One region of the Caldicellulosiruptor sp. DIB 104C genome, then DNA from elsewhere that is predicted to be linked to it. Evidence: riboswitches for the same ligand, from Rfam matches in the RefSeq annotation. Region 1 holds a riboswitch; the other holds the start of a gene.

What was found. Region 1 has a riboswitch for cyclic di-AMP ahead of PGC14_RS09520 (2-isopropylmalate synthase). Riboswitches for the same ligand answer to the same signal wherever they lie in the genome.
Region 2: another riboswitch for cyclic di-AMP. It lies ahead of PGC14_RS07955 (NlpC/P60 family protein); the one in region 1 lies ahead of PGC14_RS09520 (2-isopropylmalate synthase).

The regions. Positions count from the first base shown of each region.
Region 1 is NZ_CP116337.1:1,894,066-1,910,091, forward strand. Features, by position in the region: gene pabB (aminodeoxychorismate synthase component I) at 1-641, opposite strand, end outside; gene PGC14_RS09505 (anthranilate synthase component II) at 649-1,215, opposite strand; gene PGC14_RS09510 (DUF362 domain-containing protein) at 1,434-2,555, shown strand; gene PGC14_RS09515 (hypothetical protein) at 2,623-3,186, opposite strand; cyclic di-AMP (ydaO/yuaA leader) riboswitch at 3,412-3,562, shown strand; gene PGC14_RS09520 (2-isopropylmalate synthase) at 3,568-4,926, shown strand; gene PGC14_RS09525 (L-ribulose-5-phosphate 4-epimerase) at 5,014-5,658, opposite strand; gene PGC14_RS09530 (GntR family transcriptional regulator) at 5,661-6,755, opposite strand; gene PGC14_RS09535 (ribulokinase) at 6,876-8,546, opposite strand; gene PGC14_RS09540 (DUF2092 domain-containing protein) at 8,836-9,888, shown strand; gene PGC14_RS09545 (polysaccharide deacetylase family protein) at 10,098-10,997, shown strand; gene eutH (ethanolamine utilization protein EutH) at 11,004-12,098, opposite strand; gene PGC14_RS09555 (glycoside hydrolase family 127 protein) at 12,181-14,142, opposite strand; gene PGC14_RS09560 (APC family permease) at 14,564-16,026, shown strand, end outside.
Region 2 is NZ_CP116337.1:1,566,629-1,582,654, reverse strand. Features, by position in the region: gene PGC14_RS07970 (FecCD family ABC transporter permease) at 1-773, shown strand, start outside; gene PGC14_RS07965 (ABC transporter ATP-binding protein) at 778-2,004, shown strand; gene PGC14_RS07960 (lactate utilization protein) at 2,004-2,645, shown strand; cyclic di-AMP (ydaO/yuaA leader) riboswitch at 2,739-2,901, shown strand; gene PGC14_RS07955 (NlpC/P60 family protein) at 2,909-3,865, shown strand; gene PGC14_RS07950 (hypothetical protein) at 3,958-4,866, opposite strand; gene PGC14_RS07945 (YqeG family HAD IIIA-type phosphatase) at 5,029-5,538, shown strand; gene aroE (shikimate dehydrogenase) at 5,535-6,374, shown strand; gene PGC14_RS07935 (GtrA family protein) at 6,710-7,177, opposite strand; gene PGC14_RS07930 (glycosyltransferase family 2 protein) at 7,164-8,117, opposite strand; gene PGC14_RS07925 (DUF2273 domain-containing protein) at 8,891-9,094, shown strand; gene PGC14_RS07920 (response regulator) at 9,134-12,334, shown strand; gene PGC14_RS07915 (GspE/PulE family protein) at 12,362-14,074, shown strand; gene PGC14_RS07910 (type IV pilus twitching motility protein PilT) at 14,129-15,184, shown strand; gene PGC14_RS07905 (type II secretion system F family protein) at 15,255-16,026, shown strand, end outside.

The DNA of each region.
Region 1 (16,026 bases):
CAAAAGTATAAATAATCAGGGTCAAACTTCCCTTTGAACACAAAACGCTGTGAAAGGTTAACCTGATACACATCGCCTTCATAAATATATTCTTTAATCCTCTTTATACACTTTTTATATTCTTCTTTTTTAAAATTTGGCAAAACAGACAAGACAAACGGCTTTTCAAAATCCTTATAATGTGTACAATCTTTTTGTGCCCAGATAATCTCTTTTACTTTTTCTAAGTCTTTTTTCGAAGAAAGGTTTATATAAATCTCTTTGCAAAGATGGTCAAAGACTATAAAATCCTCATAATATCCAAAAAAGGCTTTATACACACAAGAAAAGTCTCTTTTTCTTTCAACTTTATATAAGTCAACACCAAAGTTGTATGAAAAATACCCTGCAAACCCACCATTGAAAATAAAATCTGAATCTTTTCTTCTCTTTGAAACTTCTTTTGAAAGCTTTTCTAAATATTCAAAGCTATCATCATGGTCATGGCATATAAAAACCTCTTTTGGTCTTAAAAATAAAAACGAATATCTTCCATAGCTTTTGTTATAGAGATTGCTCTCAAGAAGAATAGAAAAATCCTCTTTTAGATTAAAAAATACACAAAATGGCTCAGCAACATTACTTATTATCGGTATGCTCAAGAAATTTTCACCCTCTTAAAAAGTTTTTTATCATCAAAAGACCCTGTTCAGTTGCAATTGACTCTGGATGAAACTGAACACCTTCAATTTTGTAAAACTTATGCCTTATACCCATAACCTCACTGTCTTTCGTCTTTGCAGTGATTACAAGATCTGTATTGTCTATGCTACTTCTTTCCAATATAAGCGAATGATATCTTGTGACATTTAAAGGATTTTTCAATCCTTTAAAAATTCCTTTTCCATCGTGATCTATTGTATCTACAATCCCATGCATAGGTCTTTTTGCCTTTGTAAGCCTTGCACCAAAGTACATCCCTATTGCCTGATGACCCAAACACACCCCAAGAATCTTTTTGTTTTCTTTAAAGTTATCTATTATTTCGAATAGAATTCTGTCATCGTCAGGTCTTCCCGGTCCGGGAGACAAAACTATATATGTAGGGTTTAAGCTATAGATATATCCAATATCAATCTCATCTCTGTTTTTTACAATTGTCTTTTCACCTAATCTTAGAAAATAATTGTATAGATTATATGTAAACGAGTCAAAGTTGTCAATAATCAACACCATTTTTACCCCACTCTAAGAGTATCATATATGATACTTTATATCAAAAAAGTGCACTCTTGTAAACTTCATTTCAGCTATTGTATTATTAATGCAAGAAGCTTGATATCAAACGTTTTAAAATATTTGTAGTTTTGTGTAAAAATGAGCTATTCACAAATCAAAAAAAAGGATTATAATTTTTCTCACAGAAAGTTTTTGAAGGGGGATGGAGAGAGAACATGGCTGCATCAAAGGTTTATTTCACAGACTTTAAAACCAAACCAGGGTATAATATGCTCGACAAGCTTGAAAATCTTGTGAAAAAGGCAGGGATTGAAACAATCGATTTTAAAAACAAGTTTGTTGCTATCAAGGTCCACTTTGGAGAACCAGGAAACCTTGCGTATATAAGACCAAACTATGTCGCAAGGATTGTAAAACTCATTAAAAGCCTTGGTGGCAAGCCTTTTGTAACAGATGCGAACACACTTTACACGGGAAGAAGAAGCAATGCTCTGGACCACTTAGAAGCTGCGTATGAAAATGGGTTTAACCCGCTTGTACTTGGCTGTCATGTAATCATCGCAGATGGGCTCAAAGGAACAGAGTACAGAGAGATTGAGGTGAACCTTAAACATACTCAAAAAGCAAAGATTGGCTCTGCCATTGCAGATGCTGATATTATAATCTCAATGAACCACTTTAAAGGTCATGAGATGACAGGGTTTGGTGGTGCTATCAAAAATATCGGGATGGGTTCTGGCTCGCGTGGTGGAAAGCTTTTTATGCATTCATCCTCAAAGCCGGTTATAAAGACATCAAAATGTGTTGGCTGCGGAATGTGCGTCAAAAGCTGTGCGCAGTTTGCTATAACTTTGAGTGAGAAGAAAAAAGCGGTCATTGACTATGAAAAATGTGTTGGATGTGGTCAGTGCGTTGCAGTGTGTCAGTTTGGCGCAGCAACAGTCAAGTGGGATGAGGCTGCATCAATTGCAAGCGAAAAGATTGCTGAGTATGCATATGCGGTGCTCAAAGACAAGCCTCATTTTCATGTAAACTTTATAATGAACATATCACCTGACTGTGACTGCTGGTCACACAATGATATTCCTATTGCACCAGACATCGGCATAGCTGCGTCATTTGACCCTGTTGCTTTGGATAAGGCATGTGTTGACCTTGTAAATAGCTCTGCATTCACACCAGCTGGGTCTGTGTTTGAAACAGCAAAACACATTGAGGTTGACGGCAAGATTGACAGGTTCAAGAGCGTTCATCCTGACACAGACTGGAGAGTTGCACTAAAGCATGCTCAAGAGATTGGGCTTGGAAGTTTGGAGTATGAGCTGATCAAAGTTTAAATTGCGCAATAAATTTAGGGGCTGTCCAAAAAATAGGTGGAGAGCCCCTTTCATATAATATTTTCTATTATCTCAAATTTGCTATACATTTATTTTTCAGTAATAGAGAATATATATCAATACTATTCAATGGACTATCCTTACCTGTTTCGAAACAAACGAGATGAATGTAATATTCTTTACCAGTTTGCCAAATACTTACTGCAACGTTTTCAGGAATTTGACCAGGGAAAAACTCTATACGCTTTATGGCATTGTTGCCATAATAAATTCTGTGATTTTCAGCTTCAAAAAGAGGATCCTCATCCAACTTAAACCTTCTAATAGCACTCCATTTCATCCATCCAATAACTGCTAATTTATTAGAAGAAGATGTTGTAAAATATCCAACCTTCCAAAACCCAAATTTGTTTTTAACTAAATAAACAAGAACAATATCATGTTTTTTTGAACTTGTTTTTATGACTTTAATTTCATTCCCATTATCATCAAAACTTCTCGCCAATGTTTGGATATTAGAAGAACTGAATCCTGCTCTCCAAAGCGCAATCGAAAAACTTTCTTTTGTAATAGTAATAAACACAAACACCAAAATCAATATCGCTAATATAACTATATAAAATTTTTTCATTTTATTTTTCCCACCTTTTTAATGAACAAGTATTTTATTATTTTTGTACCTTTATATTGTAATAGTAACATTTAAAATAAAAGAAATCAACAGTTATTTTCCTTTTTTCCATGAATATATTAATATATCATACTACCTTAGTAATTTTAAAAATTTTGTTTCGATATTAATTCTAAATCTCTTGTTTATTATCTTTTTCTTTGGTATCATAATGGTATCATAATACTTATAACAAAGCTGAATTCCTGTGTAAAAAGCACAGGATAGGGGGGACCCACTTTTTCGGGGTGAATCAAGGCATCTTGCCTTGTAGGGCAAATATCCCTTTCTGCCCGAACCCGTCAGCTAACCCCCGAAGCTTTGAAAGGGAGGTTTGTTTTTATGAATGTTAAATTTAATCCAAAAACTCACATTCTTGAGATTGAGTATCAGTTCAGGGATGTTGAAGAGCCAAATCTTTTCAGGAACATCTATCCTTACAATGAAGTACCAAGGCTTGTTTTCAACCACAGAATTGTGCCAATGAATGTTCCTGAGCGGCTTTACATCACAGACACAACATTCAGAGACGGTCAACAGTCACGCTCACCCTACACTGTTGAGCAAATCTGTAGGATTTATGACTACTTGCATGAGCTTGACAATGGAAGTGGCGTTATTCTTCACACAGAGTTTTTTGTGTACTCAAAGCAGGACAAGGAAGCAGTTTTAAAGTGTTTGGAAAAGGGTTATGATTCCCCAAAAGTCACTGCTTGGATTCGCGCAAAAAAAGAGGATTTTGAGATTGTAAAGAGCCTTGGTATCAAGGAAACAGGAATTCTGGTTTCATGCTCGGACTATCACATTTTTAAGAAGCTCAAGATGACACGAAGCCAGGCAATGAAACAGTACTTAGAGATTGTGTCAGCAGCTTTAGAGGCAGGAATTATACCACGCTGCCATTTTGAAGACATCACACGCGCAGACTTTTACGGGTTTGTCCTGCCGTTTATAAATGAGCTTATGAAGCTTTCAAAAGAGGCAAATATGCCTGTGAAAATCAGAGCCTGTGACACGCTGGGGCTTGGCTCACCAATACCGGGGGTGGCTCTTCCAAGAAGCGTGCCTCAAATAATCTATGGGATTGTAAACTATGGTGAGGTGCCATCTGAGTGGCTTGAATGGCATGGCCATAACGATTTTTACAAGGCAGTCATAAACTCAACAATGGCATGGCTTTATGGTGCCTCAATGGTAAACACATCTCTTTTGGGAATAGGTGAGCGAACCGGCAACACACCATTAGAGGCAATGGTGATGGAATATATTCAGATAAGAGGCAGTGCAGATGGTATGAATGTTGCTGTGATATCTGAGATTGCCGACTATTTCAAAAAAGAAATAGGCTATGAAATTCCGCCAATGACGCCTTTTGTTGGTGACAACTTTAACGCAACACGGGCTGGAATTCATGCAGACGGGCTCATGAAGGATGAGGAAATCTACAATATATTTGATACAGGTAAAATCTTGGGAAGACCACCAAAGGTTATTATAGATGCATACTCAGGTATTGCAGGAATTGTAATCTGGATAAACAGGTATTTTAAAGACAGCGGTATTGACATTCAGGTTGACAAAAAAGACCCAAGGGTTCAGAAGGTCAAAGAATGGGTAGATGGTCAATATGAAAATGGAAGAAATACATCAATAAGTGATGAAGAGTTAAAAGAGGTTGTAAAAGAGGTATTTGGAATATAAAATAAAGCAAGGCTGCCAAATTAACGGCAGCCTTGTGCTTTGTATAATAAAACCTTTTTGTGCTGGGGGTTTGATTTAAAAATATGCTCATTTTTGTCCATATTTTGTCACGTATCTCTCATGAGCTCTTTTTACCTCTTCAGGTGGAATCTCGATAGGCTCGCCCATCATCTTTGCAATAAACACTGTTTTTGCAACATCTTCTACCATAACAGCCGCTTTTACTGCCTCATCAACAGTCCTTCCTATTGTAAATACTCCATGGTTTTGAAGAAGAATTGCCGGACTTTCTCCTATATACTCAACTATTACCTTGCCTATGTCTTCACCACCAATCTGAGCATACGGTCCGCATGGAATCTCACAGCCAAACTCATCGGCAATTGCTGTCAAATACACTTTTATTGGCTGGCCCAGTGCTGCAAACGCCGTTGCATAGTTAGAATGTGTGTGCACCACTGCATTTATATGTGGCATGTGCTTGTATACATAAAGATGTGTGAGAGTGTCTGTTGAAGGTTTTAAATTCCCTTCAACAATATTTCCGTCCATGTCAACAACTACCATCTTATCAGGTGTCAAATCGTCGTACATCACACCTGATGGTTTTATAACAACAAGGTTTGTGTCAGGGTCGCGAGCTGACACATTTCCGGATGTCCATGTAACAAGACCATATTTTGGAAGATATAAATTGTATTTGCAAACAAGTTCTTTTAAGCTTTCAAGCATTTTTAAAATCCTCCTTTTGTTGAATTTCTGAAGATTATCTCACATTCAACCTCTTCCTTGACACCAGTTCTGCTCTTCTTTATCATAGATAGTGCTGCTTTTGCTGCCATCTCGCCAAGCTTTTCTTTTGGGTGTTCAACTGTTGTGAGTTTTATTTCTGTCAGTGTAGAAAGAAGTGAGTTGTCATATCCAGTAACCGATATATCTTGAGGAATTCTAAATCCCATTTCTTTTAGCTTTACACAAAGAGGAAGGGCAATCTTGTCGTTGTAACAAACAGCAGCATCAAATCTTTCTCTTGAGATGATTTCAGCTGCTCTGTTATGAACAAAATTGTACTCCTCACTTGTAAAAAAGATTGCATCAAACTCTGCCTGTGCCTCCTTGCATGCCTTTTCAAACCCACTATACCTTTTTATCCCCTGCAAATCGTCTCCTTTGAAAATGCCAAGAAGCTTTTTGCACCCACTTTTTATAAGACTCTGGGTAAGCTTATAAACTGCTGACTGGTCTTTGGTTATTATGTAGTTTTGTGCTATGTCTTGTAAAATAGTGTTGATGAAAATTACAGGAATCTCTTTTTGTATAAGTTTTCTGTAAAGGTCTTGATTTTTAGAAGGCAAGGCACTTTTTGTCGGCTCTATTATGACAGCGTCTATGTTTGGATTGTTTATTATGCTCTCTAAGTGATATCTTTCAAATTCGTAGCTGTTGTCGGTTGAAAATAGCAAAAGCCCGTACCCTTCATGTGCTATCACCTTTTCAATTCCTCTTATAATCAGGGGAAAGATGTAGTCTGATATAAATGTTGTCAGAACAGCAATGCATTTAGAGCTGTCAGCACTTTTCTTTGCAACAAACGTACCTCTCCCCTTTTGAGACACAAGGAGTCCTTCAAACTCAAGTTCCATTATAGCTCTTCTTACCGTGTGACGAGAAACTTTGAACTTTCTTGCAAGCATATTTTCTGAATAAATCTTCTCGCCCTCTTTGAACTTGCCAGAGTTAATTCCTTCAATAATAAAATCTTTTATAATCTCATATTTGGTTTTGCTCATTTTATCATCATCTTGTCCATACAAGTTTATTTTTATCATACCACTTAAAAAATTTTAAATCAATACCATTATTTAACTCGCAGGCTACCCTTCAAAAAGTCCGAAAAGCTTTTTAAAAATGGGTAGCCTGTGTTTGAAAAGTTAAAAAACCTAAAAGCTTTACATCCTCGAAACTTCTTCTTTTATCTCTTTTAGCCTCTTCATCACATCATTTGCTCCACGGCCAAAGTAGTCGTGAAGAATTCTGTATTCTCTGTAGAGCTTTTTGTAAATCTCATGATTTTTTGGATTTGGCTTGTAAGAATAGTCTTTTAACTTTGCCATCTTCTTTGCAGCCTCAAATATGCTGTCATAACCACCTTTTTCTTTTCCTGCAGCAACTGCACCAAACATTGCAGAGCCGAGTGCTGGCGTCTGAGGTGATGCTGATACCTTTATCTCAAGTCCTGTCACATCAGCATAAATCTGCATCAAAAGCTCGTCTTTTTCAGCAATGCCACCACACGCATAAAGCTCTCTTACCTCAACGCCGTGTTCATTGAAGTTGTCAATTATTATCTTTGTGCCGTACGCTGTTGCCTCAATCAGTGCCCTGTACATCTCCTCTGGCTTTGTAGTTAAGGTCATGCCAAGCATCATACCAGTGAGGTCTGCATCAACCAGAATTGACCTGTTACCATTCCACCAGTCAAGCGCCAAAAGACCGCTTTGACCAGGTTTTAATGCTTTTGCTTTTTCTTTTAGAAGCTGGTAGATATTTAATCCTTTTTGCTTTGCTTCTTCAAAGTAATGCGCTGGCACGCAGTTTTCAACAAACCATTCAAAATGGTCTCCAACACAGCTCTGACCTGCCTCATACCCATAAAAGCCAGGTAAAATTCCATCTTCGACATACCCGCAGATGCCTGGGACCATCTTCTCTTCATTCCACAAAAGCATGTGGCATGTAGATGTTCCGATTATCATCAGCATCTTACCAATATCAGTAATCCCAACAGCAGGAACTGAAACATGCGCATCCACATTTGCAATTGCAACAGCTGTTCCAGGATTTAAGCCCATTAGCTTTGCCATCTCTTGTGTGAGCTCACCAGCTTTCTGGCCAATAGGATATATGTCGCGGGATAGCTTTTCATCAACAACATTCTCAAGTCTTGGATGAAGTGCTTTGAAAAACTCTTTTGAAGGATATCCTTCCCTCTTGCTCCAGATAGCTTTATATCCTGCTGTGCATGAGTTCCTCTTCTCAACCCCTGTCATTTTCATTACAATCCAGTCAGCAGCCTCAATGAATCTGTCTGCCTCTTCATAAACCTCTGGTGCTTCTTCTAAAATCTGCATGATTTTGGGGAATAGCCATTCGGATGAAATCTTTCCCCCATATCTTTGCAAAAACTTCTCTCCTCGCTCTTGTGCTATTCTATTTAGCCTGTTTGCATACTTTTGAGCAGCATGGTGTTTCCACAGCTTAACATAGGCATGAGGATTTGATTTGAACTTTGGAAGCTCACAAAGCGGTGTCCCATCCTTTTTGATAGGAAGCATAGTGCAGGCTGTAAAGTCAATTCCTATTCCAATCACATCGTCTTTGGAAACACCTGCTTTTTTCAAGACATCTGGAACGGTTGTTGCCAAAACCTCTATATAATCCTGTGGATGTTGAAGTGCCCAGTCATGAGGAAGTTTTGTACCATCTGGCAAGCTCTCGTCCATGACTCCATGAGTGTACTCTTTCACACTTGTTGCAACCTCTTCACCTGTCTCAACATTAACAAGCACTGCTCTTCCTGACTGTGTCCCAAAATCAATTCCTATACTAAACTTTGCCATAAAAATCCCCCTTTTCCCCTTTTGCTTGTGCATACATGTTTCTTTAAAAATATAGTAGCATATATGCAAAAAGAACAAAAGAGAGAGGATAAAAAAAGTTGTATATATACAATTTAAGCATACATTCCACTCAAATTATTTTTACACAAAGTTGTTTTATAGGAAAAAGATAGAAGAACTGAAAGAGCGAAAAAACAAAACGAATGGTCACTTTTTAAAAAAGAGTGATATAATTTTATATAGAAAGTGTTAATATTCCGAGAAAGATTTAATCTGGAGGTGAGAAAGAATGAAAAGTTTCAAAAAATTATTTGCCTTATTTACAATTATAAGTTTTATCCTTTTCATTTCAGCGCCCTTTGTACCAGCAGCCCAAACTCAACAATCCTCATCAAATCCTTTAGAAAAAGCTTTTAAAACTGAACTTACCAAGCTTTTGAATCCTGACCTTCCAATTTCGTGTGACATAACCACTACCTCCAACGGCCAAAAATCAATAGGCTTTGGTGTAAATGTTCTGGTAAATAATACAAGTAGCCACAAAATATCTGCAGATAGGAAAAACAAAAAATTCTTTGTTCAAGCCAAAAAAGGAAATTCAACTTCAACAATTTATGTAAATGGTCAAAAGGTTTATATACTGGATACAAAAGACAATAAATATATAGAAACCAGCATCCCTGCAAGTTTGTGGCTCTCAATTAATATGTTAGACATACCACTTTCTCAAAACCTAAATAAGTTCAATCAAACAGTTTTGAACTATCTCAGTTCACAGACACCTTCTATTGTAAAAGGTGCTTATAGGACAAAAACTTTAGCTTTTGGCAAAAACGTTGACTGCTATGTGCTGACAACAACTCTGCCTGGCAAAATTTTAGAACCTGCAGTAAAAAGTCTTTTGCTTTCTAATACAAAAACAATCCTCACCCAGCTTTCGCCAATGATAGATTTATATCTCAAAACATTGACAGATGAAGAAAAGCAAGCTTTAAAATCTTTAAATGTAGACCCTGCTTCAATTAGCGGAGCTCAAATTACAAAACAGATTGAAAGTGCAATCACTTCATCAGTGAACTTATTAAAATTGGATGACTACAAAGTAAGCTTTTATTTAGACCAAAAGACAAATAAAATTGTAAAGATTATAATTAAAAACATGCCTGCAAACAACAGTGGTGTTTCTTCAAGAATTGAGATAACCAATATTATAACTGGAAATGATGTAAAGTTTTTGCAAATAAATGAAAGCATGATAAAACGACAAAATGTCCAACCTGACTTGTCAAGCATCTTAAAACTTTTGGAAGGCTTTGCAACTAAGATTCAGCAATTAAAATAAAGTAAAAATATAAATTTGGAAAAAATGAGATTTGCGAAGGAGGCTGTCAAAATGCGGCAGTCTCCTTTATTTTTCTGTATTTCGATAAACTCTCTTCCCAAATTTCTGTAACATTCTTTTAATTATATTCACACAAACTACCCTTATAATCAAATAATGTTGTGTCTTTTGCGTGAAAGACTCGCTGCAAAAGAAGGTGAAATTTTAAAATGCAAAAGACAAAATATTTCATCGCAGTATTAACAATAGTTGCAATTTCCTTAATATTATTGTTTCCAATTTACGTTTCTGCTCAACGAGAAGAAACCAAAATACCAGTACTGGTTTATCATTATTTTTATAAAGACAAAGAAGAAGCTGTAAAATGCAACCATAGTACAGTCACTTCTGTTGAAAATTTTGAAATTCAAATGGACTATCTTTATAGAAAAAACTTTAAGACATTGACGATGGATGAGCTATATAGATTTTTAAAAGGCGAGTATACACCACCAAAAAATTCTGTAGTAATCACAATGGATGACGGATACAAAAACAATGTCACATTGGCATACCCAAATTTAAAAAGATATGGTTTTAAAGCTTGTATTTTTGTAATTGGAAAAACTGTTATAGACAAGTCAAATAGACCTGATGAATTTGAATACCTTAATTTAGAAGACATGGTAAAATACTCTGATGTGTTTGAGTTTGGCTCTCACACATATGATATGCATAAAATCATAAATGGCAAACCTGCACTTTTGCAGTACAGCATGCTTGACATTCTCTTTGATTTTATAAATGGTCAGATGGTAGTTCAATCACCTTATTTTGCGTATCCGTTTGGCGGATATAATGAAGTAATAATTGAGATTTTAAAATCCTTTAATTATAAGCTTGCTTTTACAACAAAAAAAGGGTACGTAACATCAAACAGTAGCCCATACGAGCTTCCAAGGTTCACTATTTCAGATAAAATTTCTTTTCAGCAGTTTGTAAGGATTGTAGAAGGAAAGTATTTTGAAGATTATTCAGAAAAAAAACAAAAGAATAATTATAAAAGCCGACCTTCAGTTGGTGTTAATGTGAATAGAAGAAAAAGCATTCCTATACTCCGACGGAGTTAGGGATTTTCATATTTTATATAGCTGTTTGCTTTTATATCTCAGATACAAAACTGTCCCCCCTATAGCAAGAAGACCACTTATAAGCTTATTAAAGAGGAAAATTGATATATATGAAGGTGCAACTGCACCTAAGAATCCTAATTGTGGGCCCACAACAGAAGCAGTTGTAATACTCAATGCTGCATTTATAATTCTTGACTTAGAATCCATCTTCTCATAAAGATAAAGTGTGGGAACACAATTTATCAAAAGCATCATCATTCCTTCTATCCCCTGTTGATTTAACGTTAGGTATTTTCTAACAAAACCAGAATATTTTATTAACACATTATAAACAATTGAGAAAAATACATAGCTTCCAGCTATTAAAATTGCCATTTTCAAAGGCAGTTTTATGCTCTCATCTAAAGCAGTTTTGTAAGGTAAAATTGCTCTGCCGGTTAGAATGTGAAAACCTAAAAATATAAGACCAATTAAATTCAAGATGTTCATTGCCCTGCCCAAAATTTTCATCAAATTTATTAAAATGAACCATTCTTTAGCAATTCCAAAAGCTAATATAATCACAATTGCTATGACAAAGAATATTAGTCTGAAAACTTTTAAAACGTCAAACCCGTAAAAAATAGATGTCAAAAGAATACCTGCGGGAATACATATAATTCCTATAAGGCTGCCTCTAATAAACTCATCTCTGTATTCTTTCTTTAGTATTCCAAATGCAACAGGATATGTAAAGCCTATACTCGCCCCCAAAGTAGAGCTCAATAAAACACCACCTATCAATTTTGATGTTTCATCTTTTGAAACCTCACTGGAAATATGATACCCACCCATATCTATAGGTAAAATACAGGATATCAACACTGCTCCATCGCTTTGAAATAGCCTTGCCAAAAATCTTGAAGGATTTATCAATATAAAGCTCAAAAATGGATACAGATAAAGTATTCCCGTCATTGAAAATATTGCCTTTGCCATAATCACAAAGCCTTCTTCGGCTTTTGAAGCAAGTTTGAATTTATCTCCCATAATCTTGTCTAACAATCCTACAGTAAATGAAATGGAAAAAAGGTAGAATAGAACCTTATTAATTAGCATTCTTAAGACCTCTTCCTTTTTCTCATTCCATTTTTCACAATATTTTATCACACATTCTATTTACAAAAAACTATTTAATTCTCTATTTCTCATACACCCACACTCTCATTTCTCCTTTTCCTCTATTTCCCCATGCAAAATATGGAATAAATTTCACCTTCGTAGGTTGATATCTGACCTCAAAATCAGTTTTATAAAGTTGATCTTCAAAATTGTCTCTCCTAATTTTGTAACCGTGTGCATAAACTACGTAAATTCCATTTAGTAATTTTTCATCAAACTGGAGCTCCAAACTGCTATTTCTATCAACAGAAACTAAATGAAGATTATCCCCATTGTCTGCCTCTTCAATGCAAAAAACAACAGGACCTTTTACTATTGCAACTTTGCCAATATTTTCTCTCACAAGAGGATTTGAATATACTCTTTTCAGCTGAGTTGGAAGTATAATCTCTATCCTATCATCTGATTTCCAGCCGCGTGTTATTGAAACATAGCCATCTTTTAAGCTAAAACCGGTCAAAAGCTCTCCATTGATTTTGATTTCAAACTTATCACACCAGCTTGGAATTCTCAAATTAAGAGTAAAATACATTTCTCCATTAGTAATTATTTTAAAATTGACCTCATCATTAAATGGATAACTTGAATTTTGTATGATTTTTACTTTTTGATTATTAATTAAAAATTCAGACTCACTGCCAATATACAAGTTCACATATATCTCATTGTTATTGTACAAATAAATATACTTACCAATAGAAGCCAATAGTCTTGCCACATTTGGTGGGCAGCAAGCACAGCCAAACCAAGGTTGACGTTCTGGTTTTACATGGTGTCTGTCAAACCTTTTTTCTACTTCTTTTGGAAATACTTCAAGAGGGTTAACATAAAAATACTTTTTACCATCCTGTGACATAGCTCCTATTATAGTGTTATAAAGAGCTCTTTCTACAACATCGTAATACTTGCGGTGTGGTTTTATTCTATTCATCCGATGGGCAAAAAATACAAGCCCTACAGATGCGCAAGTCTCAGCATACGCAGCAGCATTTGGCAAATCGTATTCAAATGTAAATGCCTCACCATGCGCAGATGAACCAATTGCACCTGTAATGTACATCTTTCTATTTCTTATATCATCAAACAGAGCTTCACATACCTCATAGAGCTCTTTATCTTTTGTATAATAAGCAACATCGGCCATGCCAGAATAAAGGTATACTGCTCTGACAGCATGTCCCACAGCTTCTCTTTGCTCTCGAACAGGCTTATGTGCTTGCAAATACTCTCTTCCAAGTCCTTTAAAGCCTTTCCAATGCTCTTTTTTGCCTCTTTTTTCCCACTCTATATCAAAGTAGTATGGTTCTTGTCCTCTCTCATCAATAAAAAACTTTGCAAGTTCAAGGTATTTACTATTGTTTGTTACCTCATATAGCTTTACAAGAGCAAGCTCTATCTCGGGATGTCCATCGTAGCCTCTGATCTTACCCTCTTCTTTTCCAAACACGCTATAGATATGGTCTGCAAGCTTGCAAACAATATCTAAAAGCTTAGTCTTTCCAGTTGCTTTAAAGTGAGCAACACCAGCTTCAATCATATGTCCTGCAGTGTAAAGTTCATGGCACTCTTCTAAATTTGTCCATCTTTTGCCCTTTTCCTTGATGGTAAAATATGTATTCAAATACCCATCTTCCCACTGAGCCTTTTTAATTATATCAATGACCTCATCAACCTTTTTCTCCAAATCAGGATTTGGATACTTTTCAAGAACATATGATGCTGCTTCAAGCCACTTTGCAACATCGCTATCTTGAAAAACAAATCCCTCAAATTCCCCATCTTCAAGCCCTGCTGCTATCTTGAAATTTTTTATTGCATGGCTCTTGACAGGAATATCAACTAAGTCGTTCAAAATTTCCCACTGATATGGTACAACTACATCACGAACGAGATCTACGTACCTTCCCCAGAATGGGTCTTTGATAGTGACATCTTTTATCTCTGGGGATTTCAAATAATTTGTAAAAGGATTTTCAGTCATATTTTTTCACCACCTAAGTATTTAATTTTTATCCTTCGTCTTTATTTTCCGACATTATTCTTACTTTTTCAAGTTGAAAAAGTAGTAATTGTGGAAGCTTTGTCGATTGTCAATACTCTATTAACCTTTCTCAACAAAGGCTATTAATTAAAAGTTTATGAATTTCCTACAATTCCTTGTTCTTAATTTTGTGCATATTTTTATTGCCTTTTTTTGGCTTAAATTTTAAAAGTCTCAGAAAAATAAACCACTTGAGCTATTTTTCAGTTAGCTCAATTTTTAGTGCATAATCTCTACAACCTATATATTTTACTATCTATAAAACATCAAAATAACAATTGAATTAAAACTTTTAGGGGAATATAATTTTGTAATCATGTGAAAATTACTTAAATCAACTACTCAGAGGGGGAGTTTTGGCTTGTTTGAAAAACTAAAGAGAATCCTTATAGGAAAGCCTTTGCCAAATGAAGCAGAGAAGACAGAAAAATATGGTGTTTTATGGGGATTGCCAATTTTGTCAAGCGATGCTATATCGTCTGTTGCATACGCTGGACAAGAAATTTTGTATGTCCTTTTGCCTGCAATAGGATTTCTCGCTTTTAAAGAAATATCTGTCGTAACTTCCGCAATCATAATACTTCTTTTTATTTTAATGCTCTCTTACAGACAAACTATTGAAAACTATCCAAATGGTGGCGGTGCTTTCATTGTCGCGAAGGACAACCTTGGCGTTTTGGCAGGCATTGTGGCGGGAGCATCTTTGTCAGTTGACTACATCTTGACAGTGGCAGTTTCTATCTCCTCAGGTGTTGACCAGATTGTGACCGCGCTTGAATTTTTAAAGCCTTATAAGATCGCTTTATGTCTCTTTTTAGTCCTATTTTTGATGATTGGAAATTTACGAGGAATAAGAGAATCATCCAGAATATTTGGTATACCTGCTTATGCTTTTATGTTTTCAATTTTGGCTTTAATTATAGGGGGATATATAAAGCTAAAGATGGGATATGTTCCGCCAGAGCCAAAGATAAATTATCCAACACATCCTGTTACTTTAGTTTTGTTACTAAAGGCATTTGCAAGCGGGTGCACAGCTTTAACTGGAATTGAGGCTGTATCAAATGCTGTTCCAAACTTTAAAGACCCGGCAACAAAACATGCTAAAACTGTTTTGCTTTTATTGTCGTTAGTAATTCTCGTTCTGTTTGGCGGAACAACACTTTTGGCAACACACTATCATATAGTTCCTACTGAAGGTGCTATGCTTGTTTTGATGGCACAAGAAATATTTGGAAAAAGCTTTATGTATTATGTTGTTGCTGCAACAACCTTTATAATCCTTGTTTTTGCTGCAAACACTGCATTTTCTGGCTTTCCGATGCTTGTTGCTGTCATGGCAAAAGAAGAATTTGTGCCAAGGCAGCTGAGCCTCAAAGGTGATAAACTTAGCTATTCAAATGGAATTATCATCCTTGCTCTGGTATCTGCACTTTTGATTGTAGCATTTAATGGTAACGTAACAGCGCTCATTGGTCTTTATGCAGTCGGCGTCTTTATATCATTCACACTATCTCAATCAGGCATGTTTGTAAGATGGCTTAAGAACAAAGGTAGTCATTGGCACATAAAAGCATTTATAAACGGATTTGGTGCACTCACAACATTTGTTGTTGTCATTATAATTGCAATAACTAAATTCAAAGAAGGTGCGTGGATTGTTGTTCTTTTAATTCCTCTACTTGTCTTTGCAATGATAAAGGTAAAGCTTCATTATATTGCCGTCGCAGATCAGCTGAGAGTAACACCTGCAGACAAAGAACTATTGGATGTTGATCATAACATCTACAGAAACAGAGTTATTGTACCGATTGAAAGTTTAAA
Region 2 (16,026 bases), 330 kb from region 1:
TGCAAGGGCTTTACAGAAACCCTATGGCAGATCCGGGTATAATTGGAACATCAAGCGGTGCGAGCCTGGGTGCAATTTCTTGTATTGCTCTTTCGTTCAACACCATAAGCATTTTTTATTTACCTTTATTTTCATTTGTAGGTGCACTTGGTATTTCTTTTTTAGTGTACAAGCTTGCAACAAAAGATGGAAAAACTCCCATTTTGAACCTGATATTAATTGGCATTGCTGTATCCACTTTTATATCCTCAATAAATTCCCTTATCCTTTCAAACATCAATCAGTACCAGGTAAGCGAGTATATATTTTGGATGCTTGGCGGGCTTGATAGCCGTAGCTGGACACATGTGAAGATAAGTTTTGTGCCTCTTGTTATTTTGATACTGTGTTCACTTATTTTCGCAAAGAGGATAAACATTCTAATATTAGGAGAAGAAGAAAGCTATACAATTGGTGTTAACCCTGAGAGGCTCAAAAAACAGCTTTTAGTTTTAGTTTCTCTTTTAACAGGGATTGCAGTTTCAGTATCAGGTGCGATTTCATTTGTGGGGCTGATAACACCACATATTTTAAGACTAATTGTCGGAAGTGATTATAGAAAGCTCATTCCTGCTTCAATTCTTGGTGGTGGAATTTTTTTGATTGTGTGCGACACAATTGCAAGAGTGCTGTTTTCACCAATTGAAGTAAAGGTTGGGATTATAACCTCAATTGTGGGTGCACCGTACTTTTTGTACCTTTTAAAAAAGCGCGAGAATGAGGTGACAATTTGATATTATGTCTCTTTATATAGAAAGTCTAAAGTGTGGGTATACAAAACCCATAGTAGAAGTCGAAAAGGGAATAGAATTTAAAGAAGGAAAAGTCTATGGGATAGTTGGTCCAAATGGAAGTGGGAAAAGTACATTCATTAAGGCCTTAGCAGGGATTGTCAAAATTTTTGAAGGAAAGGTTTTTTATAATCAAACTAATATATTTTCACTTTCTGATATTGAACGGGCAAAAATTATATCATATATGCCCCAGAGTATATTTTCAAACTTTCCTTTTACGGTGATTGACATAGTAATGATGGGAAGATACCCACACGAAAAGAGTAGGTTTTCAAACGACAAAGAGAGCAAGAAAGTTGCCGAAGAGAAAATAGATATGGTTGAGTTAACAGCAAAAAAGTATTCAAGCATCTTGCAGATTTCAGGTGGTGAGAGGCAAAGAACTTCGTTTGCAAGGGTACTTGCCCAAGAGAGCAAAGTTTTACTTTTAGATGAGCCAAATTCAAACCTTGACATTACACATCAAGAAAAGATTTTAAATATTGTAAAGGATGAAGTGAGATTAGGCAAGATTGCAATAATGGCACTTCACAACATTAAACTCGCGGCGAAGTTTTGTGACATTGTCTTTTTGATGAAAGATGGCAAAATTGTAGACTTTGGAAGGCCACAGGATGTGATAAAGGCAGAGAATATAAAAAAGGTGTACAATACCGAAGCAATTGTCTATAGAAATCCATTTGGAATATTTGACATTGAACTAATTCAAAAAGAATATGAAAAGGGTGTTCATGTGCACGTTGTAGCAGGCGGAGGTCAAGGACAAGCAGTTTTTAAACTTTTGGTTGAGATGGGATTTAAGGTTACAACAGGTGTTCTTGCAATAAATGACACAGACTATGAAACTGCTCAGGCACTTTCTATATACACAGTTTTCACAATGCCATTTATGCCAATTGGAGAAGTAGAGTACATTGAAAATGTTGAGCTAATAAAGAAAGCAGATTTTTGTATTTTGTGCGATATTCCGTTTGGAATTCAGAATGTAAAAAATCTTGAAGCACTAAGGTTTGCAAAGAAACTATTTATTATAGAACAAGAAGATATTTCAAATCGTGACTTTACAAATGGAATAGCAACAAGTCTTTACAATAGCCTAAAAGAAAAAGCTGTTGTTTTAAATACCTTAGAGGAGCTAAAACACATACTTCAAAGGGAGGAGAAAAAATAATGAATCCAAACAAAAAATGGTGGATTGATATAAATCTTGAAACTTTGAAGAAAAACCTTGAGTTGAGAAATTTTGAATGTTTTATTGTAGACAAAAAAGAGGATATTGTACCTCTTTTAGAAAAAATAATTGAAAAAGGTTCAGTGGTTTCGTGTGGAGGTTCAATGACGCTTTTTGAGTGTGGGGTAATTGATTTTTTGAGAAATGGGAAGTTTAACTTCTTGGACAGGTACAAAGAGGGGTTAAGTGGCGACGAGCTTGGAGAGATTTACAGAAAATCGTTTTGGGCAGATTACTATATCATGTCTTCAAATGCCATAACCCTTGATGGCAAACTTATCAATATTGACGGCAATGGTAATAGACTTGCAGCTTTGATGTTTGGACCCAAAAGCGTGATAGTAATTGTTGGAATAAACAAGCTTGTCTTGAATGAGCAGGAAGGAATAAACAGGGTAAGAAACATTGCATCACCTATGAATGCAAAAAGACTTTCAAAGAATACACCTTGTACTTCTTCTGGTAAATGTCATGATTGTTTGAGCCAGGACTGTATATGCAGCCATATTGTTGTCACAAGGAGGCACCCTGTAAAAGGGCGTATAAAGATAATAATAGTAAAAGAGGAGTTAGGATTTTGAGTAGTAATATTTTAGCAACATTCGTGTAACAATTTCGTAAAAAGAGGTTGACGTAATATCGAAATTATAATAAAATAATAACATCAAAATGATTGACAAGAGTGGCTGAATGCATGAGGCAGTTTGTTAAATTTGCCTCATGCAGCGGGAGAACCAGCGTTATATTGGGGTGAATCGGCAAACTTTGGCTGCCGTAGGGATGTCCTTCTTGTCCCGAACCCGTCAGCTAATCCCGTAAGCCCCAAAAAGAAGGGAGTATTCTAATGAATACTAAAGCTTTAATTGGAATTTTGATGTTTTTGCTGCTTATAACATGGAGTAGCAAAGGTTTTGCAAAGACAGCTGAGGCAACAGTTACTGTCAACATCCGAAGCAGTCCTTCAACATCATCAAAAGTATTAGGAATTTTTCCAAAAGGCTTTAAAGCGCAGGTTTTATCATCTACAGGTGGATGGGTTAAGATTTCATTTGATGGTGTTGTGGGGTATGTTAAATCTGATTACATAAAGCTCACAAAAGACAGCAGTACTTCAAATGCAGTAAAAAGTTCTACAAATACAAGGCAAGTAGTTTCTCAGATGCCGATGGCAACCGTTCTAAAAGACAATGCAAGGGTCAGAAGTAATATGTCCACTTCTTCAAAAATACTAAAAACATTGAAGAAGGGTAGCAAGGTATACGTTTTGGCAAGAGAGCGAAACGGTTGGATAAAGGTAAAAACACTCGATGGCACAGTTGGATATATGGCATATTATCTTTTGAAAATGTCAACAAGCCATACAACGAAGATATCATCACGTGGCGGATATGATAGGGAAGCTCAAGTTGCTTACAATGGCAGTTTAGCTGATAGAATACTTGGTTTTGCTAAAAACTTTTTAGGGATACGGTATCGATATGGTGGATCATCTCCTTCGACAGGGTTTGACTGTTCAGGATTTGTTCAATATGTGTTTAGAAACTTTGGGATTAGCTTAGAGAGAACTGCAGCTGACATGGCAGCTACAAATGGTGTGAGAATATCATATAATGAGTTAAGACCTGGTGATTTGGTATTTTTTGATACAGACGGTGGTAAAAATTATATCAATCACGTTGGAATTTATCTGGGTGGTGGTAAATATATTCATGCATCGAGTGCAAGAGGCTGTGTGACAATTTCAGACCTTACTTCAAAGTATGGTACATCGTTCATGATGGCAAAAAGAGTAATAAGGTAAAAAGACAAGGGGGTCTTCCAGTTAAAGAGGGAAGCCCCCTTTTTGAGTGCAACCATAGATTATACAAGTATTTTTTGATTCATTTCTTGCCTTTATTTTTCGTCCTTCTTTACAAGAGGCAGGATTAATCTTTTAACATCATCTTCGCACCTAATCTCCCCAGATACTTTATTGAGTTCCCACTCCTCGTGGTGGACAATCTCACTGCCAGGTAGCAAATTGTAAAGAGGACTTAATGTTTCCATCTCAAGCATGAAATCTGTTGTATATGTTTCATATGAGCACCCAAAATCTGGGTATTCAGCACCTTCTATATGTTTGTAGTATTTTACGAACAGATCTCCGTCATTTAAATAACAAGCCCAACCATCTAAATTTGGATACCCAATTTTAAAGGGGGGTTTGCAGTTTGGATTCTGCTTTAGTAAAATAAAATCTTCACCCCACACAACTCTGTGATCATTGAGTTTTGTATATGGCCACATGACAAGAGGATAGCTTGGTAAAAGTCCAGTATCAATTTTAGGTACTGGCATAACTTCAACCCCACCAGGTCTCATAACAGATAGTGCCCATGCAGCCACTTTTACATCAAAAAGACCATTATTCTTTATTCTGTATGTAACATATGCTTTTGGCAAACTTGGGTCAAGCCTAAATTCAATTATCTTTTGAAGCTTTGTCCACTCTTCAGTAGGCTGAATTAACATAATACCATCGGTCAAAATTTCATACTCAATAGGTGTATTGTCAGGGTAGTATGATCGTGGCATTGCCTCTGGACTATGCCAAAGTCTTGTTCCCCCGTAGATTCTCCATTCATCTCCGCCTTTTTTACCAGCTTGGTCTTCAACAATGCAAAATACATTTTTACCACCCTTAAAACCAAAATAAATTATTCTTGGGCCGACATCTGTTGTGACAATAGCTTCAACTTTCTCATTTGAAATCAAAAAGCAATTTTCCCACCCTTTAAATTCTACTTTTTTGACCTCAACCATTTTTTAATTTCCCCCTTGTAAATTGTTTTTGAAAAAATTCCAACATTAGAATATAATTTAATTATACTCTACAAAAAAGATTTGCTCAAATGTACTTTTAAAAAAGTTGTATTTTATCATCTTTTTAGACAGAAAAGTTTTTAAGGGGAGATAGAACGTAAAATGCTAAAGCGCTTTAAACCCGATATTATCTGTAATAACATATTTGAGATTGACCTAAAGAAATTAAAGTCAAGAGGCATTAATTATCTTATCATTGACATTGACAATACTTTAGTGCCTTGGGGTGAACTTGAGATAAAAAGTGAAGTATTTTCTTGGATAAAAAAAGCACAGGAACTGGGGTTTAGAATATGCCTTGTGTCAAACAATCAAAAAGAAAGAGTAAAAAAAATTGAAAATGTTTTAGGGCTCCCGAGTGTGTACAATGCTAAAAAACCTTTAAAATCTGGTTTTTTAAAAGCATCTTACATTCTTCATGAAGGAAAGAAAAACCATCAAACAGCTGTGATTGGTGACCAGTTTTTTACGGATGTAATAGGTGCAAAAAGGCTAAAACTCTTTGTGATTTTAGTAAGGCCGCTTAAAGAAAGGGAGTTTTTTATAACACGAATAAACAGAATCTTTGAGAGAAGGATCTTAAAATACTATATGAAGGATGAGGGCAAATGAAAAAACTGTATCTTATTGGAAAGAGCTTAAGACACTCTATCTCTCCTCTTATTCACAATAAAATCTTGTCTAACTTTGGTATTGATGCAGTTTACTCAAATGTTGAATTACCTGATTTTGAAAAGCTAAAAGAGTTTGTTGAAATGGTTAAAAAAGATGGCGATGTTGTCGGATTTAACATAACAATTCCCTATAAAGAGGATATTTTGGAGTTTTGCGATGAGGTTTCTGAAGATGTCAGAATAATTCAGGCTGCCAACACCGTAAAAAAAGAAGGTGAAAAGCTTGTTGCTTATAACACTGACTGGTTAGGTTTTAAAAGGAGTTTAGAAGAAGTAGGAATTAGTGTAAAAGACAAAAGGATTTTAATCTTAGGTGCTGGTGGTGCAGCAAAAGCTTGCATCTATGGACTTTACAGGATGGGTGTGAAAGAGGTCTTTGTTGCAAACAGAACATATGAAAAGGCAGAAAGCTTAAAAGAGGTTTTTCAAGACATTTTAAAAATCCTTCCAGTAGAATGGCTAAGAAGATATGAGTTTAAATACGATATAATTATTAACACAACATCTGTGGGAATGTTTCCGAATATTGAAAGCAGTCCTTTTGACTTTGAAAACTATGTGGCTGGCATACCAGTTTTTGTATATGATATGATATACAATCCTCCTAAGACCACTTTTTTGGAAGAAGCCGAAAAGAAAGGGTCAAAGACTGAAAATGGTCTTAAGATGCTTGTGTACCAGGCAGTTGAAGCTGAAAAGATTTGGTTTGATATAGTAAATCTTTCTCAAAGTTTTTTACTTGAAATCCTAAAGGAGTGCGAGAAAAAAATATAGCTTGGAAAATATAAGGTTATAGGGTATTAAGACATACAAGAGGCATGTAGATTGGAGGTGAGTTGCTCATTTAAGAGAGGTATGTAACAAAAAACGATAAGTCTCAAATTTCTCCCAAATATGCTAATACAATTTGCAATCACCTTTATATTAATGGAAAATCATTTGTTCAACAAGCTATTACATCCCCCGAAAACACAGAATATTAAGACTTTCGGGAACTATATCCTAAAACTTTTTCTTGTTAGAGCAAAAATCTATAGTAATAGGATAACAAAAAGAGAAATACCAGCAATAAAGCAACAATGTACTCAAAAATCTTTTTACATGTTTTTTTAAATACTCTCATTATTTGTCTCCATTTTAGTAAACACCCAGAACTTATATAAAATATAGTTTACCCCTTGAGCACATAAAGTTGCAAGTATTTTTGCAATTAAAATTGAGTTTGACAGATATAGCCTTGAAAGTTTTATCATTACAATTGAGAGTAGCAATGAGATAATATTTGTAAAGGCAAACTTTACTACCTTTAGTATTATTATACGTCCTTTTGTGCTATCTTCAAATGTCCACTTTTTGTTCATCAAAAAACTGTTGACCATACCAGCCGTGTAGCCAAAAACCTGACTGAAAGAAGAATTAAAATGCAAAATAGAGTAGCAAACAAAAAAGACTGCAAAATCAATTGTTGTGTTTATAACCCCTACAATTGAAAATTTGACAAGTTCAAGTAATTGATTGACCTTTGAATGAATTTTTAAAATAAACTTTCTTTTGAGGGATACATTACTCATGTTCATCTTTTGCTATCTCCTCAATAAGATATAGCGGTCGTCTCTTTACCTCTTTATAAATCTTCCCTATGTACTCACCAATCAATCCCAGTGCAACAAGCTGAAGCCCGCCTATAAACCAAATTGAAATGGTTAAAGAGGTCCAACCTGCAATGGCTTGTCCTCTTATCTTCTGAACTATTGCATATATCAAAATTGCAATGCTGAGTAAAAACATCAAAAAGCCTGCAAAAGTTATATATTTTATTGGCTTTACAGAAAATGAGGTTATTCCTTCAAAGGCAAAAGAAAGCATCTTTTTGAGTGGATATTTTGTCTTACCTGCAATCCTTTCTTGTCTTTCATAATACACAATTGTTGATTTGAGCCCAATCAGGGGAATTATTCCTCTCAAAAACAAATTTCTCTCTTCAAACTGCATCAAAAACTCTAAGGCTTTTTTACTCAAAAGCCTGTAATCTGCATGGTTATACACAATTTCAACTCCAAATGCCCGCATCAGCTTATAAAAACTCTGTGCTGTAAATCTTTTGAAAAAAGTATCAGTTTTTCTGCTGCTTCGAACACCATACACAACATCATACCCTTCTTCAAACTTTTTGATAAACTCGTCAATTACGTTTATATCATCCTGCAAATCAGCATCCAATGTAATTGCACAGTCACAAAACTTCAGAGCATAGCTCATTCCAGCCATCAAAGCATTTTGATGGCCACAGTTTCTCGAAAGTTTTACACCAACAAACTTTATGTCTTTTGTTGCCTCTTTTATTAGCTGCCAAGTTTTGTCTTTACTCCCATCATCCACAAAGATAATTCTGCTGTTTTCGGATATTAGTCCCTTTTTCAAAAGATCGTCAAACTTTTGCAGCATCTTCTCAATTGTATAAGGAAGCATCTCTTCTTCGTTATAGCATGGGATTACAAAGTATACTTTTGGTAGCATGGTATAAATCCTTTCTTCGTGAATTTTTATTAAATTATATCTCACCTTTTTCAGAACTTCAACTTATAATTATTGAAAGACAACTATTCTGTTTAATGGATATAAAATTTCAGAAATAACCAATTATTCGGAATAATCATTAATACTTTATCTTCTGCAAGAATAATGCAGGAATTTCTCAACCTTTTTGGCAATAAAAAAATAAAAACTCAGCAGACTACTTCCATGTAACCAAGTAATTAAAAGTATCAATACCACTTCCGGATGTTAGACATTAAAAAATTTTCTTTCTTAGTAACAGAATGAAAAAGAAAATTTCAAAAAGTAAATTAGAGGTTAAAGATTTGACAGCATTGTTAGAGCGAATAATACTTAATTCCTTTCTGGGACTATTTATATGTATTTTAACATAACAGGGAATTCGCTCAATAGTTAATCTTCCTGATTTTAGAACAGCGTATAAAGAGGGGTGCACAAAAAGTGAAGTAATTAAACAAATAATTATAATTGATATATAGTTAAATACTATAAAAAAAGTAATGGAAAGAATTGCTAACTTCTGTAAAACTTTAGAATCTCTATGGTGTTGTAATTTCTTAGATAGAGGCAGTTTTCAATAAAAAAGTAACTAACAACGTTTAGCGCTATTCAAAAATTTTTTAAATTGCGCAATTAATTTAAGCGTAGTATAATAAAAAGTAAGAAAATGTGTAAATTTATTTACAAAAGGTTCACAAAAATATATGAAAAAATATTCGAGGGGGTATGGGTGATTGAATAAATTAGAAAAATTTATAAAAGAAAATGTGGGAATGTTGGTAGGCGGAGCTTTAGCTCTTATTTTGATTCTGTTTATTTTAGAAGTTGGAATAGTCAAAGCTATACTGATAACAGTAGTTGTCATTGTTGGAATAATATTAGGTAAAAAGTTTATAACGTATGATAAAATAAGAGAACTTCTGAAAGATAAGAATTGAAATAACCGAAAGTTCAAATAGAGGGGTAGGTGTATCAGGGTGAAAATCTTAATTGTGGATGATGCTGTTTTTATACGAAAGGTTTTAAGGGGAATATTACAAGAATTAGGAGAAGAAGTAGTAGGAGAAGCTTCAAGTGGAAACGAAGCTTTAAGGATGGTTAAGGAATACAAACCTGATGTAGTGACTTTAGATATTACTTTGCCGGATATGAGTGGATTAGAGCTCTTAAAAAAAATAAAAGAAACTTCATCCTCTACGCAGGTTGTAATGATTACAGCAATTAGTAATCATGAGGTTGTAAAAGAGGCAATGAAAGTTGGAGCAACAAATTATATCACCAAACCGTTTTCCCGGGAAAAAGTTGAAGAGGTTCTGAAAAAAGTAGAGAAAAATATTCAAGCATTGTCTCAGATTGAAAGAAATATGACAAACGAGGAAAGTATAGGTCAGAAAGAATTAAGTCAAGCGACAATTGAAACACCTGGTGTGGAGAATGAAAGCAAAAACGAGGAAGTTGCTAGAATTGATGAATTCGTAAAAGTTGAAGGTGAGGGAGGTAAAAGTAAAGTTGATACAACTGAAATTTCAGATGTTCCAGAATTGACCCAAGATCTCTCAGAAAAAAGAAATGAAACAAATAATCAGCAAGAAATCAGCGAAAAAGTTTCAGATTTGATAGAGACAAAGATGGGTGTGTCAGATGAGTTTCTTGAGGATGAAAAAGAAAAAGAAGGAAGTACTACAAGTGTTTTTTACGACGAAGACAAAGGTGAGGAGATAGACGTTGGTGGTATTGTGACTAATATTGAATTTGAGCAGAAAGGTGGGGAAGATATCCTTTCAATTTGTACAAACAAAGAAATAGCTTACAATGTGGGGAGAATGAAATTAGGGAATGGAGTAATAGTTACTATCGAGGAGTGCTTTGTAGCATCAAATGTCAAACATGAGTATACATTTGAGAATAGTCTTGTTGAGAAAGTAGAAGTAAAAGAAATAAATGGAAATGTATATATTATGGTTCTAACAAAAGCTAAAAAGTTTGATATTCGTGAAAGAGAAGGGAAGATATCAATAGTTCTCAGAAGAAGCAAGGGAGTTATTTCATACAATAAAAATAATAAATTCATAATGATAGATAATGTGGTGCCTTCCAGTATTCAAGTTGATGCTATCTCCGAGAAAGAATACACCATCAGGATTTCTACCAGTGACATAATATTTAATGAGGGAGAAACTAAAGTAGAGGATTTAATAGTAGACAGATATATAGTAGAAAAAAGTGAAAAGGGATATGATGTAAAAGTTATTTTATACAAAGAAGCAAGATATGAAATTATTGAAGGAAGAACATCGGTTGGAATAAAATTTGTGGAAGTAAATATTTTGAAAGATGTCTTAATACATCATTCTGACGAGGAAACGCTAATAGAACTTATAACAAACTCAAGTACTGTGCCTGTAGTATTGGAGCATGATACCGAGAACGGGGTTGCATATGCCTATTTGCATGGTTATATTGTGGCAAAAACGTTGCTTGAGAGAAACTTTGAATTCGAAGAGGAGTATCTTGAAAGTCTTAAAATAGTTGAAGATAGGGAAAAAGGCCAGTCGTATCTTGTCATCTGCTCACCAGTAAAAAGGATTTCGGTTGTAAAAGAAAAAGGCAGAACGTTTATTTCAATAAAACCTAACAAAGCTTTTGTGCTCTACAATTTGTTCCAGGAATGCATTGTATTTCAAAATATACTTCCTGAGGAGATTGAAATTAACCATAACCAAATTCAAAACACGATTGAGTTTCATGTCAATAACAAATATGTAAATTTATTGAAAGACCCTATTTTAAACAGTGAGCAATTTGAAGCCTTTAGTTCTATTGAAATAGAAAGATTAGGAAAGGGATATAGCGGAACAATTGTTCTTAAAAATAAGAGTAAAATCGAGGTTGCACTGTCAAAAGATAGGACGTCAACAAACCTATTTATAATACCATATAGAAAGTTGAATAAAATCAAAGCATTTGAATATGAAGAAAATGGTCCAAAAGCATTTTTAACTCTCAAGGGTGAGGGAGAAATAAAGTATTTAGCAGAAAAAGACAAAGAAAAGGGTGCTGTTACTATTAAAGTTTTAACTGCTTCTTTATGTAATATCGAGCAACCAATAGTTGAATTCAGAGAAGGCTGTATTGAACGGGTAGAGTTCTATGAGCAAGAGGAAGATGTGATAATAAATATTTATAGCAAAGTGGAAGACTTTAATGTAAGATTAGAGAATTCAAACATAATTGTTGAGTTTGAAGCACAAGTTGTAACAGTTAATCCAGTTATTGAAGACGATATGGTAGTATTTGAACTGTCCCGGATAGATTACGATGATGTGGAAGTTATAAAAGACGATGAAAATAATATGTTAATCGTAAAAATAAGAAGAAGGGATATATACATTGAAAAAGGAATCAAATATTTGCAAAGCAAGGTTGTCAAAAGATATCAGGTAGCTCAGGAAAATGGTTATAAACTGTTGATTGATACTGCTGACCAAGTCAGATACTCTGTAGAAAAGAAAGAAGATAAAATATTTTTGACAGTTGAAAAATGCCCTGTTCTTGAAAAGGTTGAAGTTAAAGAAGTTAACGAAGAGCTGGTGCATGTTGAGTTTCATTTCAACAGAGGTGGAATTAAACCACAGAAGGTTGAAAAAGAAGATGGAAAGCTTAATGTCTTGTTAGGAGAGGTATTAACTAAAGAAAAAGATATTGTGTGGAATACCAAATCAAGGAAAGTTGTTAAAAGTATAGATTATATAAGCAGCGAAAAAGTACTTATTTTGTCCATAGAGCATGCTTATGCATTTTGGCAAGTAGTAGTAGAGAACAATGTTATAAAACTTATTTTTGAAGTGAAACATTGTGAAATCTTGGTTGGGGATGAATATATCAAGATACAAAATGTTGAAAGCAATAAAGTGCAAATCTTGAAATTTGAAGATAATGGTTTGCTAATTGCTATAATTCCACAAAGCGCAGCTTTTGTAACTTCTAATTCTCTCAAGCTAACTTCAAATAATGTTTTGTATTCTGCAATTGAGCAAGATATAAATCAAACAGAATGGAAAGTTTACGTGTTATATAAACCAAACATAATATTTGAGTCAGAAATTGACAATAATGACGTAATGATAAAAATAACTGCGAAAAGAAACAATTTTGCTGAGAGTGAATTAGGAACATAAAAATAAGGGAAAAGAGGGGAGATTATTTTGCCAAGAGAAAGAAAGAGAATTGGAGATGTTTTAGTAGAGGCAAAGATAATTACACCTCAGCAACTGGAAGAAGCACTTAAAATTCAAAAGCAGACCAATAAAAAATTGGGCGAGATACTGGTTGAGAAAGGCTATATAACAGAAGATGAGCTAATAGAGATTTTAGAATTTCAGTTAGGGATACCTCACATAAAGTTAGATGTATATCCAATTGACCCTAAGGCAGTTGAAACAATTTCTGAGTCAATTGCACGAAGACATACCGTTTTGCCGGTAAGTTTTGCTGAAGATGGAAGCCTGATTGTGGCAATGGCCGACCCTCTTAATATATTTGCAATGGAGGATATTGAGATTTATTCAGGCAAAAGAGTACGACCACGAATCGCCAAGGCATCCGATATTAAACGTGCGATCGAAAGGTTCTATGGTAAGCAAGAAGCTTTAAAAGCAGCTGAAGAGTTGCAAAAAGAGACTGCAGAGAAGGACAGCCAAGCCAAAAGAGCTACTTTAACACCGCGATTCCAGCTTGGTTTGGAAGACGGAACAGAAGGACCTATTGTAAGACTTGTCAATTCGATTTTTGAACAAGCTATTACATCGCGTGCAAGCGACATTCACATTGAACCGTTTGAGAACGAGATAAAAGTCAGATACAGAATAGATGGTGTATTGTATGATGTCTTGAAGTTAGATATTGGGATATTGCCATCACTATTGGCAAGAATTAAGATTGTAGGTAATATGGACATTGCAGAAAAGAGGATACCACAGGATGGGCGAACAACTTACATTTTTTCGGATAAAATATATGACATGAGAATCTCCTCTTTACCATGTGTTTATGGTGAAAAGATTGTTGTGCGTGTGATAGACAAAAGTGCATTTGTGCGTTCCAAAACTGAGCTTGGCTTGACTGAAGAGGACGAAGAGAAATATAACAAGCTGATTGCTGCGCCACATGGAATAATCTTGGTCTGTGGTCCCACCGGTAGTGGTAAGTCTACTACGCTTTATACTATTTTAAACGAACTTAACACTGGAACGCGCAACATAATAACCGTTGAGGATCCTGTTGAAAGTACTATAGAAGGTATTAATCAAGTTGAGGTCAATACCAAAGCAGGGCTAACATTTGCAGCGGCGCTGAGATCAATCTTGCGACAGGACCCGGATATAATTATGATTGGTGAGATCCGAGACAGAGAGACAGCTGACATGGCAATCAGGGCTGCTATTACAGGGCATTTAGTGTTGTCAACCATTCATACAAATGATGCAGCAAGTGCAATTACAAGGTTGGTTGACATGGGGATAGAAAACTTTTTGATAAGCTCGTCGTTGGTAGGGGTAATATCACAGAGATTGGTAAGAAAACTGTGTCCATACTGTAAAGAGCCTTATGAGCCATCAGAGGAAGAAAAAATTCTTCTTGACATAAAGCAAGATGAGAATGTAAAATTATACAGAAAGAGAGGATGTCATATATGTGATAAAAAAGGTTACTATGGTAGAACAGGTGTATATGAAATTCTGATTGTGACAAAAGAGTTGAGAAAACTTATAAACAAAAAAGATGTCAGCAGTGAGGAGATAAAGGAACTTGCTGTCAAACAGGGGATGAAGACACTGCGACAAGCTTGCAAAGAGAGAGTTTTGAATGGAATTACATCAGTTGAAGAATATCTTAAGATTACTTATGCCTTAGAATAGTACTGTAAAGTAATAACAAGAGGGGAGCTTAGGGGAAGGAGGAAGCAAATACTTATGGATATTAATTCAATTCTCAAAGAAGCATTTCTCAAGGAGGCATCAGATATACATATTACACCAGGTGTTCCTCCAATTTATCGAATTCACGGTAGATTGGTACGGACAGACGATTCAATTTTGACGCCTGAAATGGTAGAGGAGTTTGTGCGACAGATCACCAACGAAAACCAGTTTAAAATTCTTGAGCAGAAAGGTGAGATAGACTTTTCTTACGGCATAAAAGGCGTAAGCAGGTTCAGAGTAAATGTTTATAAACAAAGAGGTTCATATTCTATAGCTTTTAGAATAATTCCAGTAAATATACCACCATTTGAGACACTTGGCCTTCCACCGGTATTGAAGGAATTTACAAAATTGAACAAAGGACTTGTTTTAGTTACAGGTCCAACTGGTTCAGGAAAATCCACAACTCTGGCATCATTGATTGATATAATCAATAAAGAAAGAGATGTACATATAATAACCTTGGAGGATCCAATAGAGTATTTGCATAGGCACAACAAGAGTATTATCAATCAAAGAGAGATAGGGAGTGACACACTCAGCTTTGCAGATGCGCTGAGGGCGGCTTTGAGAGAAGATCCTGATGTAATCCTGGTTGGTGAGATGAGGGATTTGGAGACAATTGCGATAGCTTTAACAGCTGCTGAAACAGGACACCTGGTGTTTTCCACACTTCACACAATTGGAGCGGCAAAGACAATAGACCGTATAATTGACGTTTTTCCACCGCATCAGCAACAACAGATAAGAATTCAGCTATCAACAGTTTTACAGGGAGTTGTTTCTCAGCAACTTTTGACCCGTCGAGATGGTAAAGGTAGAGTTGTTGCGACAGAGGTAATGATAGTAAATCCGGCCATAAGAAACCTCATTAGGGAGGCTAAAACATATCAGATTCAATCAATTATTCAAACGCATCAGCGACAGGGCATGATAACAATGGAGCAGTCACTCATAGACTTGTACAAACGAGGGCTTATCACCCGTGAAGATGCGTTCAACTATGCTACTGACTTTGATTTTATGCAAAGACTGCTCAGTGCATAAGCTTTTCAAATGCTTTTTAGGTTTGGTGGTGTGACGAATAAATTTGGGATGTTAAGGAGAGTAGTGGGGTATGCCGGAGTTTGTTTACAAAGCAGTAGATAGCAGTGGTAAAAATGTTGAGGGGACAATATTGGCAGATACAATTGAGCTTGCAGCAGAAAGTCTTAAGAGACGTCAGCTATATATAATAGACTTGCGAGAAAAAGGAGTATGGCAAAAAGATATTTCAGTTCAGTTGCGAAAAAAGATACCTATAAAAGACTTAGCAGTGTTTTGTCGCCAGTTTGCAACAATGCTTATGGCGGGTATACCAATGGTAAGTGCGTTAGATGTCATTGCTGAGCAGTTCAAAGGCAGATATTTCGGAAAGGTATTAGAGGATATACATAAGAAAGTGCAAAGTGGGTCAATGTTGTCGAGAGCTTTGGCAGAAAAAGCTGAATGTTTTCCACCAATTTTGATAAACATGATTGAAGCTGGTGAGATGTCAGGTTCTGTTGATCAGGCACTTGATAGGATGGCTACCCACTTTGAAAAGGAGTTAAAATTACGCCAGAAAATTATAAATGCCTTGATATATCCGGCAATTGTTATTCTTGTTGCAATAGGTGTATTGATAATAATGCTCACATTTGTTGTACCAACTTTTGTAGGGATTTTTAGCGAGCTTAATGTTGAGCTGCCTGCAACCACAAAGTTCATAATCTCCAGCTCCAATTTTATGAGAAACAATTTTATTTTAATAATTATAGTATGCATTTTATTTGTGGTAGCTTACAAGGTAATTAGAAAAACCGACAAAGGTGGATTTTATATAGATAAGTTCAAACTTCAAATTCCAG